DNA from 2 places in the Paenibacillus sp. J14 genome. Region 1 is predicted to be linked to the other one. Evidence: riboswitches for the same ligand, from Rfam matches in the RefSeq annotation. Region 1 holds a riboswitch; the other holds the start of a gene.

Region 1 (8,150 bases):
TTGGAGGCTGTTTTCCATCCCCCGGGGGGATGGAAATGAACCTAAAAGAGCTTTTTAAAGATACTATACGAGGAGGTATACCTATGAGTGAAGTAAGAGAAAAAGCGAAGCTGGCCGGAACGGCCGTGTCAGTTCTGAATCGTCTGACAACGGCGCAAAAAAACGACGCTCTGCTGGCAGTCGCCGATGCGCTTGTTCGCAACAGCGATGCGATCCTCGCGGCCAATGAAGAGGATCTGCAGCGGGGACGGGATAACGGGACATCTTCTTCCTTATTGGATCGCCTGGCATTAACCCATGCGCGCATTGAAGGGATCGCTGAAGGACTGCGGCAAATCGTCGAGTTGCCTGACCCGGTAGGCGATGTGCTGGAAACGATCAACCGTCCGAACGGGCTGCATATCATCAAACGCCGCGTCCCGCTTGGCGTCATTGGGATCGTCTATGAAGCGCGGCCGAACGTAACGGTAGATGCCATGGGCTTATGCCTGAAGACAGGCAATGCCGTTGTGCTTCGCGGCGGCTCCTCCGCCTTGTCCTCCAACCGACAAATCGTAAAGATTATCCACGAAGCGCTTGCGGGAACGCAAGTTCCGGTTGATGCTGTTCAACTGATCGAGGATCCAAACCGCGCCTCTGTTGACGAAATGCTGAAGCTCAACGGATTGCTGGACGTCGTGATTCCGCGCGGCGGCAGCTCGCTGATCCAGACGGTCGTGCAAAATGCCACAGTTCCAGTCATCGAGACGGGTGCGGGGATCTGTCATACGTATTTGGATGCCTCAGCCGATCCTGTGATGGCGACAGAGATCGCGATGAATGCCAAAGTTCAGCGTCCTTCGGTCTGCAATTCGATGGAAACGCTGCTGGTGCATGAGGCGTTTGCCGCACAACATTTGCTTGAGCTGGCGAATCGTTTCAAGGAAGCCGGGGTTGAACTGCGGGGCGATGAGGCCGCAAGACAGCTTATCTCTTGGGCAGTACCCGCGACGGATGAGGATTATGCCACGGAGTATAACGACTATATTCTCAACGTGAAAATCGTTCGCAATCTGGACGAAGCGATGGCGCATATCGCCCGCTTCGGCACGAAGCACTCCGAGTGTATCGTGACCCAAGACAGCGCGAATGCCGAACGGTTCCAGCAAGAAGTTGATGCTGCGGCGGTGTACCATAACGCTTCCACTCGCTTCACCGACGGATTCGAGTTCGGGTTCGGAGCGGAGATCGGCATCAGCACCCAGAAGCTGCATGCCCGCGGTCCGATGGGGCTGACTGCGCTCACCTCAAGTAAATATATCATCCAGGGGAATGGACAAATCCGGCAGTAACGGGGCGTCCCCCCTTTTTTTCAACCAAAATAATAACCGGAGGTCATATCCTATGAAAACAATACCTTCTCTGTCCGCCTCCACCATCTGTTTCTATGGAGCAGGTTCGATGGCTGAAGCGATCGTACGCGGCTTGCTCCATAAGCAAGTTGCCAGCGCGGATCAAATTGTGATGCTGAATCGCTCGAACCGGGAACGGCTCGACTATTTAGCCCAAATCTACCAGGTCCAAACAGCATCTGAAGCGGACGCAAAGCAGATCTATTTGCGGGACGCATCGATTATCGTCCTGGCGATGAAGCCGAAGGATGCCGGTGAAGCTCTGGCTGGATTGGGCCCACTTCTGCGCGAGGGTCAGTTGATTGTCTCCCTGATTGCCGGTTTATCCATTTCGACGATTCAAGCGCTGCTTGGCAGCCCGGTCGCTGTCGCCCGCACGATGCCCAACACCTCCTGCTCCATCGGACAAGGTGCGACGGGAATCTCCTTCTCTCCGGAGACCACCGAGGAACAGCGCGCCCAAGTCTTGTCGATGTTTGAAGCGGTAGGGATGGTTAGCGTGATCCCAGAGGATCAAATGGAAATATTGACGGGCGTATCTGGGAGCGGACCTGCATATGTTTATTATCTGATGGAAGCGATGATTGAAGCGGGCATCGAAGGCGGATTAACGCCTGAGCAATCTCGTGATCTTACCGTACAGACGGTACTTGGCGCTGCCCTCATGATGTCAGAAACCGGCGAAGCGCCTACCAAGCTGCGTGCAGACATCACCTCGCCCAACGGTTCGACGCAAGCGGCGATCGGTGTGCTGGAAGCCGGCAGCTTTCAGCCAAACGTAAAAGCTGCGGTTCACCGGGCCGCCGAACGCTCGAAAGAAATGGGCGAAGCCGTCAAACAAGCGCTGTTGTAAGAAGCTGCAGCCGTATGGTGCAGCGATGGTCGGCACTGCGCGTAAGGCCAATAGGAAAGGGGGACGGCAGCATGAACTACGTCGATATCCCATGGGAAGAAAAACAAGCGGCGCTGGACGCCATCCAACGCCTGCGGGAGGAGTTCGCCGCCCGCGGTTGGTTTCCCGCTTCCAGCGGAAGCTTGTCGATGCGGGTCGGGCGGTATAAGCCGGACCGGTTTGTGTTTGCCATAACGGCCGACGAGACGTATTGGTCGGAGCTGTCAGCGATCCCTTCCCCTTCGGTTGGCGCGCTGTTCGTCGATGCCGCCAGCACCCCCTGCGAGCCAACGCGGCTTAAACCTTGTTCCGATGCACCGATTCACGCGAGAATCTACCGGATGACCGGCTGCGGCGCGATCGTACACGTACATACGACGTTCAACAACGTGCTCAGTGACTATTTTGCTGCGGATGGCGGCGTTCCACTCAAGGGGAACGAGCTGCTCAAAAGCTTAGAGATCTGGGAGACGCAGGCGGAGGTTCGAGTGCCAATTCTGCCGAACGCCGCTGAGCTCCCAGCCATCCTCAAGCAAATCCCAGGCAGTCTAGATACCCGTGTGCCGGCGTTGCTGCTGCAAAATCACGGGGTCTATGTCTGGGGAACCAACATCGCTGAGGCGAAGCGCCATCTGGAAGCGCTGGAGTTTATGTTTGAAGCGCTGTACCGTTCCCTGCTGTTGCCTCCCAAAGAGTATCATGCCTAAAAAACAACTCGCGACAAGCGATAAGCGGAGTGATTAAACTACCATCAGCAGCTCCCGCAATTACGCTAACCGCGAGTTTTTTACATTTGCCTAAGATCTTGCTTTATCTCTCGATAAATTCCGCATACGCCTTCGCGTCCATCAAGTTCGCCAACGCGACGTTAGCGTCCTCCTTCAATCGAATATGGACCATCCAGCCCCCATCATACGGCTCTTCATTGACGAGCTCCGGCGCGGTATCCAGCTCCCGGTTCACTGCCAGCACTGTCCCGCTGACCGGCGTAAACAAATCGGCCACCGTCTTCACGGATTCGATCGTTCCGATGCCTTCCTGCGCTTCGAATTCCTGCCCTGGCTCGGGCAGCTCCACGAATACAATGTCGCCCAGCCGATGTTGGGCGACATCGGAGATGCCGATCTTCACCGTCCCATCCCCCAAATCAAGCACCCATTCATGCTCATCGCTGTACAACACGTTTTCCCTGATCTCACTAGCCAAAGCTTGCTCCTCCTCTTTCGGATGATCTAGCGTACCTTAAACTTTGTGGAAGATTCATCTGCGTATTTCCCTCGTTCAGATTATTCCAAACCTAGCTCTCATGTCAATATTATTAACACATTTGATAGAGTCTAGTAAAATGTAAGCGTAGCCTTTTCCAGTAAACGAAATTAATTAAAATTATTATGATAACTTTATTGACATCTAGACAGATTTTGAGTATTAATGAGATGTGTAAGCTGCGGTTGATGGCAGGGGGAGAGATTACAATTACGGGATTGTAACGCCGAAGGAGCAAGCCGCGAAGCGGTGAATCTCTCAGGCAAAAGGACCTCTGCCGGACGCAACTCTGGAGAGCATTCACGTGGAGGTATCTTTTACGTGAATCACCCAAGGGGAAACCTGCGCGAGCTTCGAGCCTCCGCACAGGGTAACTCTCAGGTACAAAGGACAGAGCCTGGAAGAACCGTTAGACCTCTATGCAGGTTAGCGGGTTTTCTTTGGCCTGTCCTTTTTTGCTGTTCTCAAAATTGGCCGATCCGGCCCTTACGAGGTGATGGTAATGTCCGAATCCGCTTTGCGGCGTACGCCGCTCTATCCCGGATATGCGCGTTATGAAGGAGTCCGCTGTATCGATTTCGGCGGTTGGGAGCTGCCGGTGCAGTTCAGCGGCATCCAGAAAGAGCATGAAGCCGTGCGCGAGCGCGCCGGTCTGTTTGACGTATCGCATATGGGTGAATTTTACGTGGAGGGTCCTGAGGCAGAACGCTTCCTGCAACACATGACCACAAACGATGTAACCCTGCTTCAACCAGGGAAAGCCCAATACACCTTGCTCTGCTATCCCAATGGCGGTGTGGTGGACGATCTGTTGATCTATCATCTGGAAGAAGGCAAGTACATGCTGGTGGTCAACGCCTCGAATATTGACAAAGACTGGGACTGGCTGCAGCAGCACCTTCCCGCTGAAGGGGTAACCATGCGGAATGCCTCTGACGAGACTGCGTTGCTTGCCGTTCAAGGGCCGCTCGCCGCCTCCCTCCTCTCCCCGCTTTGCGAAGGGGAGGATCCTCGAGCGTTGCGTCCGTTCACGTTTATTCGGGAAGCTCGGATTGCCGGGATCCCCGTCTTGCTGTCCAGAACCGGGTATACCGGTGAGGATGGGTTCGAGTTGTATGTCGCGGCCAAGCAGGCCCAAGCGCTTTGGGACGTTGTGATGAAAGCCGGGGAGAGCCAGGGCCTTCTCCCGGCCGGGCTGGGCGCCAGAGATACGTTGCGCTTTGAAGCTTGCCTGCCGCTGTATGGTCAGGAGCTGGGCCCTGAGATTACCCCGCTCGAAGCCGGCTTAAACCGATTCGTGAAGCTGGAAAATGACGACTTCATCGGCCGCGATGCGTTGATCAAGCAGCGGGATCAAGGCCTTCCTCGCCGGCTCGTTGGCCTGGAGATGATCGACCGCGGGATTCCGCGCACCCATTACCCGGTATTTGCCGAAGGCTCAGAGGAACCGATCGGAGAAGTGACGACAGGTACGCAATCGCCTACGCTGAAAAGAAATCTCGGAATGGCGATCCTTGCCACCCGTTATGCCGCCCCGGACACGATCGTAGAGGTCGACATCCGTGGCAAGCGGCTGCAGGCCAAGGTCGTCCCGTTGCCGTTCTATCGCCGAAACCCTGCCGCCAAGCAGTGAAAGGAGAACAGGAAATCAGATGCTTAAACATCGCTATTTACCATTAACCGAACAAGATCAAGCGGAGATGCTGCAAACGATCGGCGTAAGCTCCGTCCAGGAACTGTTCAAGGACATCCCGGAGAACCTTCGCTATCAAGGGGAACTCCCGGTATCTCCCCGCCTTGACGAATACGCGCTGACCCGGCACTTATCCGAACTGGCCGGGCGCAACGCCGACACCGATCGGTATACCAGCTTTCTAGGTGCCGGAATTTATGATCATCACATCCCTTCCGTCATTCAGCACGTCGTATCCCGATCGGAATTTTATACCGCGTACACACCGTATCAACCGGAAATCAGTCAAGGCGAACTGCAGGCGATATTTGAATTCCAATCGTACATCTGCGAACTGACTGGCCTTAAGGTCGCTAATGCGAGCATGTACGACGGAGCCACCGCTTTAGCGGAAGCTGGCAACCTAGCCGCAGCGGCTACCAGACGCAAACAGCTGGTCGTCTCCCGCACCGTCCATCCGGAAGCACGCGAGGTGCTCGCCACTTACGCCCACGGCTTGAATCTGGAGATCGTTGAGGTGGGTTGGGAACAAGGTGTGACCGATCGCGAGGCACTTACTGCGGCCATCACTAAGGACACCGCAGCTGTCTTGATCCAAAACCCGAATTTCTTTGGCTCCCTGGAAGATCTTCGAGCCATTGGCGAACTAGCTCATGCCCAAGGGAGCTTGCTGATCGTCAGCAGTAATCCGCTCGCTCTGGGCCTGCTGGAAGCGCCAGGGAAGCTTGGTGCCGATATCGTCGTTGGTGACGCCCAGCCTCTGGGGCTGGCTCCCTCCTTTGGCGGTCCAACCTGCGGCTTCTTCGCTGTATCGGAAACGTATATGCGCAGGATCCCTGGCCGGATCGTTGGGCAGACCACCGATCGCAACGGCAAGCGCGGGTTCGTCCTGACCCTGCAAGCTCGTGAGCAGCATATTCGCCGCGAGAAAGCGACCTCCAACATCTGCTCCAACCAAGCGTTGCTTGCTTTGGCTGCCTCCGTTTACTTATCCGTGATGGGTAAGCAAGGCATGGCTGAAGTGGCAGAGCTGAATTTGCAGAAAAGCCATTATGCCAAACAGGTGTTCACTGCTATCCCTGGCGTAAGCGCCGCTTTTGAGTCACCGTTCTTCAACGAGTTTGTGCTTCAGTTGCCGGAGGGGACTGATCTGACCAAACTGCAGCGGGATCTGCTTGCCGCCGGATTTATCGGCGGGTACGATCTAGGACGCAGCTATCCTGAACTCGCCGGCCATCTGCTGGTCGCCGTGACGGAGAAGCGCAGCAAAACGGAAATTGACCAATTCGCCCGCATACTGGAGGAATCAATATGCTCGAAATAAAAGAGACGACGAGATCTGATGAATTGTTGATATTTGAGCGCAGCCGCCCTGGGCGGATTGGCTATTCTCTGCCGGAATGCGACGTTCCAACCACCCCGAAGGAAGAGCTCATCCCCCAGAGCATGCTGCGGAGCGAAGGCCTCGCTTTTCCCGAAGTTTATGAAGTGGACGTGATTCGGCATTATACCGCGTTGTCCCGCCGGAATTTCGGGGTAGACAACGGCTTCTATCCGCTGGGCTCCTGTACGATGAAGTACAACCCGAAGGTCAATGAAGATGTTGCACGTTACCCAGGTCTGTCGAAAATCCATCCTTATCAACCGGAGGAAAGTGTTCAAGGGGCACTTGAACTGATGTACCGCCTGCAGCAGGATTTAGCCGGACTCACCGGCATGGATGCCGTGACACTGCAACCGGCGGCCGGAGCCCACGGGGAATGGACCGGCCTGATGATGATCCGCGCTTACCACGAAAGCCGCGGCGAGAAACGCACCAAGGTGATCGTGCCGGACTCTTCGCACGGCACGAACCCAGCCAGCGCCTCGGTCGCCGGCTTCGAGACGGTGACCATTCCGTCCACCAAGCGCGGCATGGTGGACCTGGACGCGCTGCGCGCCGCCGTTGGCGAGGACACGGCGGCGCTGATGCTCACCAACCCGAACACGCTGGGCTTGTTCGAGGAACAGATCCTGGAGATCGCCGACATCGTGCACGGAGCCGGCGGATTGCTGTATTATGACGGCGCGAACTCCAACGCCATCATGGGGATCGCCCGCCCTGGCGATATGGGCTTTGACGTCGTGCATCTCAACCTGCACAAAACGATGAGCACCCCGCATGGCGGCGGTGGTCCGGGCGCCGGTCCAGTTGGCGTCAAGGAGCGGCTCATACCGTTTCTGCCTGAACCCCGAATCGTAAAGGACGAATCCGGGCGGTACGCCATCCGCGGTGCTCGCTCCGAAGAGGCCGCTGGCGGCGCTGAGAGTGGATCGGCCAGCTCGATCGGCCGAGTGAAAGCTTTTTACGGTAACTTTGGCATCCTGGTTCGCGCATATGCTTATATCCGCAGCTTAGGCCCTGATGGACTCCGCCAAGTCTCGGAAAATGCCGTGTTAAACGCCAACTATATGATGAAACGCTTGGCGCCTTATTACGAGTTGCCGTACCCGGATCAACCATGCAAGCACGAATTCGTCATGTCCGGCAGCGGGCTGGCGAAGTACGGCATCCGCACGCTGGACGTCGCCAAGCGGCTGCTCGATTTCGGTTATCATCCGCCAACCATCTACTTCCCGCTGAACGTAGAGGAATGTATCATGATTGAACCGACGGAAACCGAAAGTAAGGAAACGCTGGACGGCTTTATTGACGTGATGATCGCCATCGCCAAGGAAGCCGAAACGAATCCGGAAATGTTACGGAACGCTCCGTACACCACTCCGGTGACGCGTCTGGACGAAACTGGCGCCGCCCGGAAGCCAGTATTGAACTGCGCTTGCGGCTAAGATCATGCAAGCAAAAAGAGATGCTGCTTAAATAGCAGCATCTCTTCTTTGTTCCATCAATAAATTAGAAATAAACCAC
Region 2 (8,150 bases), on a different contig from region 1:
TGCAGATCCGTTTGTTTCGCCCGCTTTATTTCGTAACGGGTCATATTTAGCATTGTCGATCGTAGGGATCACATCGTATTTGTGCAGCTTTGCCACTTTGTTTTTGCTGCCGCAAATTTTAGTGCATCAATACGAATTAACCGCCAGCCATGCCGGTATGATCATCTTCCCAGGCTCGATCCTTGCAATGGTGGCTTCCCGCAAGATAGGTTCAATCATTGACCATCATGGGAACGGTACGATCCTGCGGTACGTTCCGCTGCTCGTATTGATCTCTATGGCTTTGTTCGCGTTGTTTAGCGGGCAATCGTGGCTCGCCATCCTGTTTATCTATATTCTGATGAGCCTTGGATTTACGATAATCTCGAGCAGTGTATCTAATGAAATCTCCCGTGTTCTTCCGGCATCTCAGGTAGGTTCAGGAATGGGACTTTACCAGCTGTTGCAATTCTTTAGCGGTGCTTTCAGCGTCGCCATGGCATCCAGCGCAATGGAATGGCAGCACGATTTGCCGTTGTCCACGGCTTACTCGAACATTTTCTGGGGCTTGATGGTGATCGCGCTAGTTTCACTCGTCTCGTCGTTCGTCTATTTGCGTAAGGTTACTGTAAAAGTACGTACGCAGCAAAGCACCTCTTTGGAAGCATAACCCGATAAAAACATACAACCCCTGAGGGAGCATTCCATAGGTAATCCTATCGATGCCCCCGCAGGGGTTTTGTTATTTCGCTTATTCCGCAACCTACTCCGCAAAATTCACTCCACTTCCTGTAATCTCCACAATCGTTGCCCGCGACAGCCGGCACTAAAAAGACAAGATTACGATCAGAGCCATCGCGATATGCAGTGCAGGCAGCGGCGTTAAGATGAAGATAAGGGGTTCACATTCACTTCTTCCGACTGCGCAGCTCCTTCATGATCTTACGGCCGGTTGGCGTTTGTGCCAGCCCTCCTTGCGCAGTTTCGCGGTGGCGACTAGGCATCGCTGAGCCAACCTCCAGCATCACGTCGATCACTTCGTCCGACGGGATCGCGCTGCGCACACCGGCCAAGGCCATATCGGCGGCAGCCAGCGCATTGACCGCTCCAAAGCCGTTGCGCACGATGCAAGGGATTTCGACCAGACCGCCAACAGGATCGCAGATCAGGCCCAGCGTGTTCTTGAGCGCGAGGCCAACGGCGTGTACCGCTTGTTCCGGCGTCCCGCCGCGCAGCTCGACCATCGCCCCGGCCGCCATTCCGATCGCCGATCCAACCTCTGCCTGGCAACCGCCTTCCGCGCCAGAAATAAACGAGTTATTGGCGATCACATACCCGATGGCTCCAGCGCAAAACAGCCCGCGCACGAGATGCTCATCCTTCCAGCCGAAGCGCTCCTGTGCGCTGACAAACACGCCGGGGATGATGCCGCACGAGCCCGCCGTCGGTGTAGCGACGATGCGCCCCATCGAGGCGTTCACCTCGGAGACAGCTAGCGCATAAGCCATGGCCTGACATGCGATATCACCAACCGAAGTCTCACTGCGATTGCGGTAGGCCTCGACCCTTTTGGCATCGCCGCCGGTCAGCCCGCTTGTGGAGACGATGTCCTCAGTCAGCCCTTTATGTACCGCCGTTTTCATAATTTGGTAGTACTCGTTCATGGCAGCCACAATTTCTTCCTCCGTTTGCCCGCTCTCTTCCACCTGATCCTGAATCATGATGCTGGAGATCGTCTTGGATTCCCGTTCACAGAGTTCAACCAGCTCACGCAAATTTTTAAAACGCATCGTGCTCCCTCCTCGTTTTACTTCGTCAGATCAATGTAGGAGACTTGGCTGACATGCTCCAACGCACGGATCGCCTCCACTAATTCCGGCGGAATGGACGAGTCGGCTTCCACAACCGTCAGTGCCTCGGCGGTCCGCCCTTTCCGATCGGTAATAATGTAGCCGATATTCACATTCTCCCGGCTGAACAAAGCCGTAATTCCTGCCAGCACCCCTTGCCGGTCCGTGTGGGAGATGACCAGCGTCGGCAGCTCGCCAGAGCATTTCACCTCAAAACCGTTAATGCTGCGAATAACGATGGTCCCTCCGCCGATGGATGCGCCCATGACCTCGATTGAACTTCCGTCTTGGCAGGTCAGTTTTATTTTTACCGTATTCGGATGGGCCCCAGGCAGGACTCCAGTAGTAAACACCACTTCAATCCCCTGTTGTTCAGCGTTCTGTATCGACTGGCGGATTCGCTCATCGTCCGTACGGTAATCCAAAATGCCGCCAACGATGGCCAGATCGGTTCCGTGTCCGCTGTACGTTTCAGCAAAGGAGCCATAGAAGCAAATCTCCGCCTTAACCGGCGCGGTTCCGAGCAGCTGACGGGCAAATCGTCCAATCCGTACAGCCCCGGCCGTATGTGAACTGGAGGGCCCAATCATCGCTGGACCGATAATTGAAAATACGCTTTTAAATCGCATCGTACATCTCCCCATCATTTTTCTATGACGAAAAAGAGACAGAACAAAAAGGCTGCTGCCTTTCGCTCTGTCCCCGTTACCTGAAAGTTTAATGGTCCCGGTCCAAACCTCAAATCCGAGATCCATGTACCTCTTGGGTGGCTGTTCGCTCTCTCCAGAGCGGCGTCCGATCATGGTCCTTTGTACCTGAGAGATTCGGCTGCCGGCTGCAGGACCGGCCCTTGCTCCTTCGGTGCCGCTAAGCCGGTTCCATCTTCGGTTCAGCCCGCGGACTCTCCCATCATCCTCATTCGCCAATATGAATTTGTGCTTAATGTAAACCGAAGTTAGCAAGATGTCAAGATAACTCACATAAAATCCGATAATTTGCATCAAATTCTAGTTATTTTTTCCTATTTTTATAAGAAAATATGTATATTTTACACATCCACCTACTTGTGCACCTGATTTTACAGATATATACTGTCCGTAACAACCCCAGATATTACCTTATTTTATGAAATGTTGAGAAATAAGGTTCGCTCCGTGTTAACTTTTCTTCACTCTATGACCTCTACTAACCTAACGGTTCACTCCACGCCATTAGTTTTAACTCACATCCACCATAGTTTACTACTCCTGATTCCACTATTTTACATAAAGGAGGTGATGTACCCAAGAGGCAATTGATTCATTTTTTGTCAGTCATGCATCCGGACTCAGATCTTGTTACTCCGGACGGCCGTCACAGGATGGATGTTGGGCTTAAAACTTAATCAAAGGGAGTGAAGAAGTTGATAAGTCTCAAGAGATTTCGCAAACCTTTCTCGCTTGGCATGTCGATCCTTCTTGCATTAACTCTTGTTCCCGTCGCCTCCGCCAGCAGCAGCAGCGTATCGGGACAGAGCAGCTTGAGATCGTCCGCGCCCCAAGTGGCCGAAGCCAAAATTGACGCTAAATTGCAGACCCAGTTTAAGCAGGACGACTTCGTCACCTACCTTGTCAAACTCAAGGAGCAGACCGATACCACTTCGGTCGCCAAGCTGGCTCTTCAGAAAGCCCAGCTGGAGAAATCGACTCCTTCCGCCGCGAAGCTGTCCGTACGGACTTCCGTTGTCAGCGCTCTGCGCGAAACGGCCTCCCGCACCCAATTTAAGCTGGAGGAATACTTGCGGAAAGCCCAGCAATCCGGAGAAGTGAAAGACTACAAAAGCTACTTTATCGTAAATGCCATGGCGGTGACAAGCTCCAAAGAAGTGATGGAGCGAATCGCCCTTTTCCCCGAAGTCGAGAAAATTTTGCCGAATGAAAAACGTCATCTGCAAAAGGTTGAAATCGATAAAGATGCGGCTGTAGAGCCTGCCGTGAAGATGCCTGCTGTGAAACCGGCCGACGAGGTCTCCACTTCACTGGGCGATTCAAAGCAAGCGACCAAGGACGTTAACCCAAGCAGCGTTGAGTGGAATATTGCCCAAATCAACGCCCCTGAGGTGTGGAACATGGGCATCGATGGCACCGGCATCGTGGTCGCCAACCTCGATACCGGGGTAGACTACAACCATCCGGCGCTGCGGAGCAAATGGCGGGCCATTGATGCTTCGGGCAATATCGTGGATCCCGAGCTCAGCTGGTATGATCCGCACAGCCACGCTCCGCTGCCTGCCGATTCCCATGGCCACGGTACGCACACCATGGGAACGATGGTTGGTTCGGAACCAGACGGCTCGAACCAGATCGGCGTCGCGCCTGGTGCAAAATGGATCGCTGTCCGGATTTTTAACCCTGACACCACGGATGACATCATCCTGGATGGCGGCCAATGGCTGCTCGCGCCAGTGGATGCCGAAGGGAATCTGCATCCGGAGCTCGCTCCTGACGTGGTGAACAACTCCTGGGGGGGCGGTCCCGGCATCGATGAATGGTTCCGCCCGATCGTACAAGCTTGGAGAAGCGCGCAAATCTTCCCTGAGTTCTCCGCGGGCAACACCGATTTTGATAACCCCGGCGGTCCGGGTTCGGTAGCTGCGCCAGCGAACTATCCAGAAGCGTTCGCTACCGGCGCTACGGACATCAACGGGAATTTAGCGGATTTCTCTTTGCGTGGACCTTCCCCTTACGATGAAATTAAACCGGAGGTTTCCGCGCCAGGTGTTAACATTCGTTCCTCTGTTCCTGGCGGAGCTTATCAGGGCGGCTGGAACGGCACCTCGATGGCAGGTCCGCATACGACAGCCATCGCGGCCTTGCTGCTGCAGGCGAACCACTCGCTCACGGTAGACCAGCTCGAGGAAATCTTGACCAGCACGGCCACGCCGCGGACAGACGCTGAGTATGACACAGTACCTAATAACGGGTACGGATATGGCATCGTAAATGCATTGGATGCCGTAGGCTCCGTGCTCCAAGGTATCGGCACGGTCTCAGGTCGTGTGATCACGGCAGGGGAGGATTTAGAGGAACCGGTGCTGACACATACACCGCCTACTTTAATATATGAAGGCTTCGATGTGACGTTATCCGCTCAAGTAAGCGATGATGTTGCCGTCACATCCGTTGAATTTTACGCCAAAGAAGCGGGAACCAGCCATTATGTATACATTCCAGCTGTACGAGTGTCGGGGAACGAAAAAGACGGGGTATATGAAGCAACGATCCCCTCTTTCCTAATTAGTACTGCTGGGCTCGACTACTACATTCGAGTGAACGATTACGGTAACAACGGATTTGACAGCGACCCTTACTCCGTGAGCGTATCCGCCGGTGTTGTGCCCGGTTATTTGCAGGATTTCGAAACGGATATCACTGGGTTTGTTTCCGGCGGAGCCGGGAATACCTGGGCTTGGGGAACGCCGGTCAGCGGACCGGGCAGTGCTTATTCCGGCGAGAAGGTGTACGCTACCAATCTAACCGACAGTTATGAACCCCTTGCCAATTCCTATCTGCTGGCGCCTCCGATTGATTTAACGGACAGCCCGGAAGGAGCCATCCTCTCTTTCAAACATTGGTACGATCTTGAAGAGGGATTTGATGTCGGCACGTTGTACATGGCAACCTTGGATACCGATTATGCCTTTGTACCCGTGGCAGAGTATACCGGAACGAGCAACGGCTGGACCACGCAATATCTGGATCTGCGTGACTACGCCGGTCAGCAAGTGTACTTGCAATTTGGCTTAACGAGCGATGGTGTCGTGCAGAAAGCAGGATGGTATCTGGATGATCTCTCCCTGCAATTGCCTGATGACTCCGCTCCTGCGGCTCCTACGGATCTGAGCGGCTCCGCCACCCTCGTAGGCAGCGTTGAACTGACCTGGTCTCCTTCCGTTGACGAGGACGTAAAAGAGTACACCGTATACCGTTCCACAACTTCAGGATCCGGTTATGAAGAACTCATTACAACATCTTTGACGGAATATACCGACACCACAACCGAATCGGACATTACTTATTATTATGCGGTTACCGCAACGGACTATAGCGGTAACGAAAGCGCCAAGTCGGAAGAATTGGAGATCAACGTTGTTCGTCCGCTTATCATTTTCAGCGACAACTTTGACGGTGACAGCGATAACGGCTGGACGCACAGCGGCGCAGGGGATAAATGGGAACGCGGCACTCCGATGGAACCCGGTCCGACCAGCGCTGTATCCGAGCCAAACGTATGGGGAACCGATCTCGACAACAATTATGAGAATGGAGCAAATGCTTCGCTTGTCTCCCCAACGATCGATTTGAGCACCGTCGATAACGCGACCCTTGTGTTTGATCATTGGTTTGAAATTGAGAGCAACTTTGATTACGGTTATGTGGAAATCAGCTCCGACGGCGGAGCGACATGGAACGAGCTGGGGAGATTTTCGCATAACACCGAGGGCAAGGTTTGGAGCCCTGCTTATTACGATCTCGAGGATTACGTCGGAGAACAGGTACAGGTTCGCTTCCGATTAGCAACAGACGGCAGCGTTGTGAGGGCCGGCTGGTACATTGACAATGTTCAGGTGCTGAGCGTGAATACACCCGAAGATCGGGTGACGAAAGACGTGCTCGGCGACACCGGAACGAAAAAGGACAAGGTTGTAAAATCCGGACCGGCCTACAAACTGACGCGTACCAGCAAGGCTGAATTTGAGCGACAAGTGAAGGAAGCGAAGCCATCTGGTGACATCGGCATCAGCAGCCTGCCGGCCAGCGCAACGGTGACGGTGGTGGAAACCGGGCGTTCTGTCAAAACCGATCCAGCCACCGGACGCTACAGCTTCAATCATATGGCTGGGGATTACACGCTGAAAGCGGAAGCCTACGGCTATTATCCGGAAACGGCAAATGTGACCATCACCGATCAGGGGAATGCCAAGGTGAACTTCACCCTGGAGCCGATTCCGAAGGGCACGCTCACTGGTACGATCACGGATGAACGTACAGGTGAGCCGATCGAAGGTGCAACAGTATCCGTACTTGAAGATGCGATGGTTGCACCACAAATCACCGGGGCTGATGGCAGCTTCTCCTTAGAACTTCTGGAAGGGACCTATACGTTGTCGGTAATTGCAGCCGATTATTACGGCGATACGTTAACGGTGACAGTACCGCCGAACGGAACTGCTGACGGCTCGCTGGCACTCAAGCCGTTTGTGGGCTTGCCTGGCGAAATCGCCTACGATGACGGCACGCTGGAAAATGCGTGGGTCTTCAACAAAGCAGACAACGCCTGGGCGGTACGCATGACGCCGGAGGCCGGCGCGGTGCAAGTCACCGGTGCATTGATCCGTTTCATGAATACGGAATGGCCGGTTCCGGGCGGAACCGAAATCCAATACGCCGTTTACGATGCCTCCGGCCCGGACGGAGCACCAGGCCAGCAAATCGCCGGTCCTTTTGACGGCACTGCTTTGCGTAATGATGAATGGACCGTGCTTGAGCTGCCAGAGCCGGTTACAGTTGAAGGTGACTTCTACATCGTCTACATTCAAACCTTAGTCGGAACCAACGCTCCAGGGATTGGGACGGACGAATCCAGCCCGAACGCCGGTCGCAGCTGGAATCGCATCAACGGAGTGTGGAGCTTGGTTGATCAATCACAAGGCAACTTTATGATTCGCGCCGTCGTCCGTTATCCGGTGCATGCACCAGTGATTACGTCTCCAGAGGATGGATCTTATACGAATCAAGCCGCCTTTACCGTAACCGGAACCTCTATGGCGAACGGCGCTGAGGTGAAGGTATACAACGGCACCGAGCTGGCAGGAACAACGACGGTTGAAAACGGGCAATTCAGTCTGCCGATCGAGCTTCATGACGGAGCCAACGAGTTGACTGCCGAAGTCCTCGTGAACGGGAAGGCAACCGATCGCTCACTGCCTGCCACAATTACACTGGATACAGTTGCTCCGGAACTTGAAGTCGTTTCACCCGTGGACGGCTTCCGAACCAATTCAGAAGTATTGAATGTGACGGGTTCTATGTTCGATGAGTTCATCAACAAGTTAACCGTCAACGGGCAAGAGGTTCCGTTGGAAGGCAGCGGCGCGTTCGCATATCGTATGTTGATTAACGCCGGTGAGAATCTGATCACCGTGACCGCGACGGACCATGCCGGAAACGAAACGACGGTCACTCGGACGGTCTACGTGGATACCGAGCTGCCGGAGATCATGAATCTGACACCGGCAGAGGATGTTCATTTAACAGCAGGTGAAGCGCTGACGGTCTCCTT

Evidence for each region. A riboswitch is a leader RNA that binds a small molecule or an ion and turns the genes downstream of it on or off. The one in region 1 is predicted to bind glycine.
Region 2: it holds a riboswitch for glycine, as region 1 does, so the genes downstream of both, sdaAB (L-serine ammonia-lyase, iron-sulfur-dependent subunit beta) here and gcvT (glycine cleavage system aminomethyltransferase GcvT) in region 1, are expected to answer to the same signal.

What each region holds. Positions count from the first base shown of each region.
Region 1 is NZ_JADQ01000031.1:260-8,409, forward strand. Features, by position in the region: gene M891_RS0112965 (glutamate-5-semialdehyde dehydrogenase) at 84-1,331, shown strand; gene proC (pyrroline-5-carboxylate reductase) at 1,384-2,244, shown strand; gene mtnB (methylthioribulose 1-phosphate dehydratase) at 2,316-2,990, shown strand; gene gcvH (glycine cleavage system protein GcvH) at 3,094-3,489, opposite strand; glycine riboswitch at 3,735-3,833, shown strand; glycine riboswitch at 3,837-3,945, shown strand; gene gcvT (glycine cleavage system aminomethyltransferase GcvT) at 4,052-5,182, shown strand; gene gcvPA (aminomethyl-transferring glycine dehydrogenase subunit GcvPA) at 5,202-6,566, shown strand; gene gcvPB (aminomethyl-transferring glycine dehydrogenase subunit GcvPB) at 6,554-8,071, shown strand; gene M891_RS0113000 (undecaprenyl-diphosphate phosphatase) at 8,136-8,150, opposite strand, start outside.
Region 2 is NZ_JADQ01000033.1:15,838-23,987, forward strand. Features, by position in the region: gene M891_RS0113575 (MFS transporter) at 1-649, shown strand, start outside; gene sdaAA (L-serine ammonia-lyase, iron-sulfur-dependent, subunit alpha) at 888-1,769, opposite strand; gene sdaAB (L-serine ammonia-lyase, iron-sulfur-dependent subunit beta) at 1,787-2,458, opposite strand; glycine riboswitch at 2,622-2,748, opposite strand; gene M891_RS0113590 (S8 family serine peptidase) at 3,232-8,150, shown strand, end outside.